DNA from 2 places in the Methylobacillus flagellatus KT genome. Region 2 is predicted to be linked to the other one. Evidence: riboswitches for the same ligand, from Rfam matches in the RefSeq annotation. Region 2 holds a riboswitch; the other holds the start of a gene.

Region 1 (3,413 bases), 790 kb from region 2:
CGCACATGGAGCAGAAGTGCGCCTGCTTGGCCCCTTCCTGCGGCAGGGTCTCGTCGTGGAATTCCTTGGCTTTCTCCGGATCGAGGCCGAGGTTGAACTGGTCCTCCCACCGGAACTCGAAACGTGCCTTGGACAGGGCGTTGTCGCGAATCTGAGCGCCGGGGTGGCCTTTGGCCAGGTCGGCGGCGTGCGCGGCAATCTTGTAGGTGACGATGCCGACGCGCACGTCTTCCTTATCCGGCAGGCCCAGGTGCTCCTTCGGCGTGACGTAGCACAGCATCGCGCAACCGTACCAGCCTATCATCGCGGCGCCGATGCCGGAGGTGATGTGGTCGTAGCCGGGTGCGATATCGGTGGTCAAAGGTCCCAGAGTATAGAACGGGGCCTCGCCGCAATGCTCCAGCTGTAAGTCCATGTTTTCCTTGATCATGTGCATGGGTACGTGGCCAGGGCCTTCGATCATGGTCTGCACGTCATGCTTCCAGGCGATCCGGGTCAATTCACCCAAGGTTCTCAGCTCAGCAAACTGGGCTTCATCATTGGCATCGTAGATCGAGCCGGGACGCAGGCCGTCGCCGAGCGAGAAGCTGACATCGTAGGCCTTCATGATGTCGCAAATTTCCTCGAAATGCTCGTAGAGGAAAGACTCCTTATGGTGCGCCAGGCACCACTTCGCCATGATGGAGCCGCCGCGCGAGACGATGCCGGTCATGCGCCTGGCGGTCATCGGAATGTACTGCAAACGCACGCCGGCATGGATGGTGAAATAATCCACGCCCTGCTCCGCCTGCTCGATCAAGGTATCGCGAAAGATTTCCCAAGTCAGGTCTTCGGCCTTGCCGTTGACCTTTTCCAGCGCCTGGTAGATAGGCACGGTGCCGATCGGCACGGGTGAATTGCGGATGATCCACTCGCGCGTTTCGTGGATGTTCTTGCCGGTGGACAGGTCCATCACGGTATCGCCGCCCCAGCGGGTGCCCCAGACCATCTTCTCGACTTCTTCGCCTATGCTTGAGCTGACGGCGGAATTGCCGATATTGGCATTGATCTTCACGAGGAAATTGCGGCCGATGATCATCGGCTCGATTTCGGGGTGGTTGATATTGGCAGGAATGATTGCCCGGCCGCGCGCCACTTCGTCCCGGACGAACTCAGGCGTGATGATTTCAGGAATGGAAGCGCCGAAATGCTGCCCGGCATGCTGGGTCTGCAACAGTTCGCTCATGCCTTCGCGGCGCTGGTTCTCGCGGATGGCGATGAACTCCATCTCCGGAGTAATGATGCCTTGGCGCGCATAGTGCATCTGCGTCACGTTCCTGCCTGCCTTGGCACGCAACGGTTTGCGATGCAGGTTGAAGCGCATGTCGGCCAGCTTGGGATCGTGCAGCCGTTCCAGGCCATAGCTGGAAGTCGGCCCGTCCAGTTGCTCGGTATCGCCGCGCTCGGCAATCCAGCCAGCGCGCAGGGCCGGCAAACCGTTGCGGATGTCGATCTGCACATCCGGGTCAGTGTAAGGACCGGAAGTGTCGTAGACAATCACCGGCGGGTTCTTCTCGGCGCCGAATGCCGATGGCGTATCGGACAGGCTGATCTCGCGGAAAGGAACGCGGATGTCGGGGCGCGAGCCTTCGATATAGATCTTGCGGGAATTGGTAAAAGGCTGCGTTGCGCCCGGATCGACCTGGGCGGTGGCATTGAGGAAATTCTGCTGCAGGTTTTTGTCGGTGGCGTTCATTCAAGTCTCCAAAATGCGGGAAGCGTTTTGGAGTACCGACAGGGGAATAAAAAAATAGAAACCACCCCATCAAACCAAACTGCGCTTCCCTACGGTGGGATAATCCACATCAGGTTCAAAGGGTAATTCTCACTGCCATTGCATGCCTCAGCGTGCAACAGCAGACCCCTAGCGATGGAAGGAATGTACGTTAAAACCCTGATTCGATCAAGATTATTGTGGACGATGCACAGTTGATGCAGAGCATCATGTGCCTAAAGCTGGCAGGTCACGCGATCCAGCTTGAAACTCTGCCGTCTGGCGCTATAATCGGCAAACCGATAGCCATGCGATGGATAAGGACAATTGCGATGCACCATGATGTAGAACAAGCCCGCTTCAACATGATAGAGCAGCAGATCCGCCCCTGGGAGGTGCTTGACGGCACCGTGCTCGACCTTTTGGGCCGCGTGCCGCGCGAAGCGTTTGTCCCCGAGCAATATCGCGGCCTGGCGTTTGCCGATATCGAAATCCCCATCGGCTTCGGCCAGACCATGCTTTCCCCCAAGATGGAAGGCCGCATCCTGCAATCGCTGGAAATCAAGCCAACCGATAAAGTCCTGGAAATCGGCACCGGCAGCGGCTACTTCACCGCCCTGCTTGCCTCACTTGCGCAAGAGGTGCACAGCGTCGAGATCAATGCCGAACTCAGCAATCAAGCGCATCTCAAGCTGCTTCAGCAGCAAATCCACAATGTGACGCTGCATATAGGAGACGGCGCACGTGGGTGGCCGGGCAATGCCCCCTATGACGTGATCGTCTTCACCGGTTCACTGGCCCTGCCGCCGCTGATAAACGATCAGTTGCGCGTCGGCGGCAGGTTGTTCGCCGTCATTGGCGAGCCCCCCGTGATGGAGGCCACCATCATGCGCCGCATCAGCGAAGATGCGGTACGCCAGGACGTGATTTTCGAAACCACGCTTCCTCAGCTCGAGAACGCCCCCCAGCCGGAAAAATTCGATTTCTAGGAATATGGACCGGCACCTGGGTGCCTAGGTGCCATATCTCCGAGATATGACACACTACCCTGTGCACCCGTTCTTTATCATCCGCGCGCCTGCACATCCTGTCCATTGCCTTGGCACCTTTGCTGAAACTATCGATAGACACCGCTCAGCTAACATTATTTAATAATCATCCTTGATGATCCCTATCCTTCCAGCCTATGCTCCCTAGCATCAACAACTTGTCGGAATGCCAGGCGCCGGCTGATCCTCAGTGCCGCCTGAAAGCGATTGCTATGGCATGGGTGTCGCCATCATGCGCGGGAACAAGCCAGCGCATGGCCTGCATGTCCACCCAGTGATCCAGGCCTCCATCCCCAGCATGTAGGTATCGATATGCCGTTATTACTTTCGAGCACACCACTTCACTCATGGCTGTTAGCCATCTCCGTTTCCCTGCTGGTCGCTTGCCACAAGCCGGCACCCGAGGCGCCGCCACCACGGCCCGCCCTCGTCATGCAGCTCACCGACCTGCATACCGACCATGGCCAGTGGCTGACGGGAGAAGTGCGTCCTCGCTATGAATCGGCGCAGGGCTTTCGTATCGCAGGCAAGATCATCCAGCGTCACGTGGAAGTCGGTGACCATGTCAAGAAAGGCCAAATGCTGGCAAGGCTGGATGCCGAGGATAACCA
Region 2 (3,413 bases):
GTCGCACGCCGGCTCGTACCAGTACGGCGAACAGCCAGCCCAATACGAGGATGGCCAGCGCGCCCAGCAACTGGAGCATATTGTCGCCGAGTCCGGCTTGCACCGTGCTCCACACATTGTTCCATTGTGTATTCATGCGAACCTCCTATTTTCGTATAGATGACACTATTCGATTGTTTTCAATGACAATATTCGGTATTCAATGGTTTGATGATGGCTGTGCTGGGAAGGGTTTGTCAACAAGTCCTTGCTACCTTAAAGCTGTCCCCCATCCAGTTTACGGACGCTGCCGTTGAGCGTGGTCAGGTCGAAATGCTGTTTTCGGCGCTTGAGCAAGCGCATGAGGGTAATCACGACAACCGGGGCCAGGGCAGCAAGCAGGAAGGACTCCAGCAAATGTGTCACCGGCTGGTAAGGCATCGGAAACATGAACAGGCCTGCGGCGAGTCCTGCCACGGTGCCTGTGACGGCTTCGCGGCCGGTGTGGGAGCGGCTGAACAGGCCAAAGAACACCGGAAACGCTGCCGCTGCGCAGAGCAGGTCTGCCAGCAGGAACAGGTAGAGCACGCTGTAGCCTTGCGCGGCGACGACCAGCACGGGAATCGCAACCAGCAGGACCAGCCAGCGCGACAGGCGCATCAGGCTGGCTGCGCTACTTCTGGGCATGACGCGGCCGATATCAACCGCCACGATGCTGGAGATGGCGCTGATGGCCGTGTCCACGCTGCACATGACCAGCGAGATGCCCAGCGGAATCAGGGCGACGGCCAACCAGAGCGGGATATTGGGCATGATCACGCTGAACAACGCCACTGAGCTGTCGCCGTCCGGTGTCATTGCCATGAAGGCCAGTCCGAACAAGCCCATGATGAAGATGAAGGGCACGACGAGAATGCCGCCGAGCAGGAAGCCGTTGCGCATGGTAGGGATGTCCTTGGCGGAGTAGATGCGCTGCCAGTTGCCTTGGTGGAAGATGCCGGTGAGCAGGATGGCGACAAAGAAGGTGAGCCCGGCCTTGATGCCGCCGATATCCTCCAGGTCGATCAACTGCGGCGCGGTGTGCTGCAGCTTTTCCGCGATCGGGGCAATGCCGCCGGTCGCCTGCCATCCGATGAAGACCAGCGCGGCCAACAGCGGGATGATGATGACGATCTGCACCTTGTCGGTGAAGATGGAGGCACGGAGGCCGCCGTAGGTGGTGTAGAGCAGCGTGAAGCCGAGCACGATGGCAGCAGTGGCCCAGAGCGGCACCGGCGCGAGCAGCGTGACCATCTTGGCGATGGCGGTGATCTCGGCGCTCATGGCGATGAACAGGTAGAACAGCATGATGGTCAGCGCAAGCAGGTACATGGGCTTGCCGTAGCGGGCGATGAGGAATTCAGTCAGCGAGTGACCGCTGGGCATCAGCTCGCGCATGCGCTTGCCGAGCGGGATCATGGCAAGTCGGGGCGACATGGCGCCAATAGCATAGCCGATCACGGCAGTCAGGCCGCCCCAGGTCGCTGCCTGCGCAGGCGAGAACAATATCCATGCGCCCAGCGACGAGGCCAGCAGGGTCATGATACTGGCCAGCGTACCCTGGCTATTACGCGCGACGATGTATTCCTCAAGATTGCCGCGGAACCTGCGTGAATAAGCTATGCCAGCGATGGCGAAAATGGCGGCGAAAAAGACCAGCCAGGTGAAAACGGCTTGTGTACTGAGCATTGCGTGGTGACTCCTGGTAATCGGCGAACGACAAGGAGCACGCACATCGAATGCGTTGTTTCCTTCCTTTCGCCAGCATGGTCTGGATCAAGTATTAAGGGTCATGACGGTTGTCATTTCTCAGCCGCAAGCGGCTCCCCTAGGTTAGGTCTGGAATTATAGCGATATTCTTCCAGTGTGCGATGAAGACATGCGGATAATTCATGTTTCATGGTATGGTTCGGCCTCAGAGTGGCTAAATAAAACTCAGCCAAGCGATCCTGACTGGGCGCTCTGCCGCAGACCGTACAAATAGTACGGCAAGGCAGAGCACAACAACGTCAGGAGAGTTTTGTTAGCCACTCTTCGGCACGGGGTGCCTTGTTTGAATGATTCAATTCAGTCAGGGCTGAGAACACACCCGTATACCTGATCCAGATCATACTGGCGGAGGAATGCCTGTCGCAGTTTGCGCTGCCATGTATTCCCTTGCCATGGACCATTGCAAAGGAATTACATGGGCAATCCATCTTCATCGCTACTCCCGATTCAAGAACAACTCGTGCTCGTCACCGGCGCAGGCCGTGGGCTGGGGCGGCATATCGCTCGCGCCTTCCTTGGTCAGGGGGCAAGTGTGGTCGTCAACTATCTTCACAGTGCGGAAGCCGCCGAGGCCTTGGCAGATGAAGCGCCGGGGCGGGCCTTGGCGATCCGGGCGGACGTGAGTGATGCCGTTGCCGTGCGGGCGATGGTGGAGCAGGCGCAGGCGCATTTCGGCAAGACCGTAACCACCATCGTGAACAACGCCCTGCCTGACTTCAAGTTCAACGGCGATGCGCGGTCGCATGCGCATGAGCTGGCATGGGAAGAGTTGCAGCAGCAATTTGAGGGTGTGGTGCGCGGTGCCCTTAATACCGTCCAGGCCTGTTTGCCTGGCATGCGTGCGCAGGGCGGCGGCCGGGTGATCAATATCGGCACCAACCTGTTCCAGAACCCGGTAGTGCCTTACCATGATTACACCGCCGCCAAGGCAGCGCTGCTTTCCCTCACGCGCACCCTGGCGCAGGATCTGGGGCCTGATGGCATCACGGTCAACATGGTGTCGGGCGGCCTGCTGCGCACGACTGACGCCTCTGCTGCCACACCGGATGCCGTATTTGACCTGATTGCCGCGAGCACACCCTTGCGCCGCGTTACTACGCCGGAAGAGTTCGCCGACGCGGTGCTGTTCTTCGCTTCGCCCTGGTCGCGCGCGGTGACGGGGCAGAACCTGGTGGTGGATGGCGGGCTGGTCAAGAATTAGGATGGCTGACGCCATTTTTCTGGCGTTGTTGCCCAGCTCTGGCGTTATTTCTTGCGCTGCCTGCGGCAAGTCGTCTAGCCAGGATCGCTGCTAAGCTTTTTTCCAGCCATTCTTGCTCGCGTCAATATGCTATCCGCTGACTCAGCGCCTGTCATGATCGAATTCACTAAAGAGGCTTTTGTTCTGCCATGATGCACATCAACTTGTTCCTGTTCGGCTGCGGCCACCACAATGCGGCCTGGCGCCACCCGGATTCCCAGGTCGAGCGGCTTGGTGATATCCGCTATTACGAGGAAATGGCGCAGCTGGCCGAGCGTGGCAAGCTGGACGCCGTGTTCTTTGCCGACGGCCATGCCACCAACAACATCACCGATGGTCCACGCTGGTTTCTCGAACCGGTGACCATGCTTACGGCCATCAGCCG

What was found. Region 2 has a riboswitch for thiamine pyrophosphate ahead of MFLA_RS09130 (sodium:solute symporter family transporter). Riboswitches for the same ligand answer to the same signal wherever they lie in the genome.
Region 1: linked by a shared signal. The riboswitch ahead of thiC (phosphomethylpyrimidine synthase ThiC) and the one ahead of MFLA_RS09130 (sodium:solute symporter family transporter) in region 2 are both predicted to bind thiamine pyrophosphate.

Annotation. Positions count from the first base shown of each region.
Region 1 covers NC_007947.1:2,712,729-2,716,141, forward strand. Annotated here, with positions in the region: gene thiC (phosphomethylpyrimidine synthase ThiC) at 1-1,735, opposite strand, end outside; TPP riboswitch at 1,805-1,915, opposite strand; gene MFLA_RS12910 (protein-L-isoaspartate O-methyltransferase family protein) at 2,086-2,742, shown strand; gene MFLA_RS12915 (efflux RND transporter periplasmic adaptor subunit) at 3,115-3,413, shown strand, end outside.
Region 2 covers NC_007947.1:1,920,239-1,923,651, reverse strand. Annotated here, with positions in the region: gene MFLA_RS09135 (mechanosensitive ion channel) at 1-136, opposite strand, end outside; gene MFLA_RS09130 (sodium:solute symporter family transporter) at 256-1,707, opposite strand; TPP riboswitch at 1,755-1,858, opposite strand; TPP riboswitch at 2,049-2,159, shown strand; gene MFLA_RS09125 (3-oxoacyl-ACP reductase) at 2,204-2,989, shown strand; gene MFLA_RS09120 (LLM class flavin-dependent oxidoreductase) at 3,178-3,413, shown strand, end outside.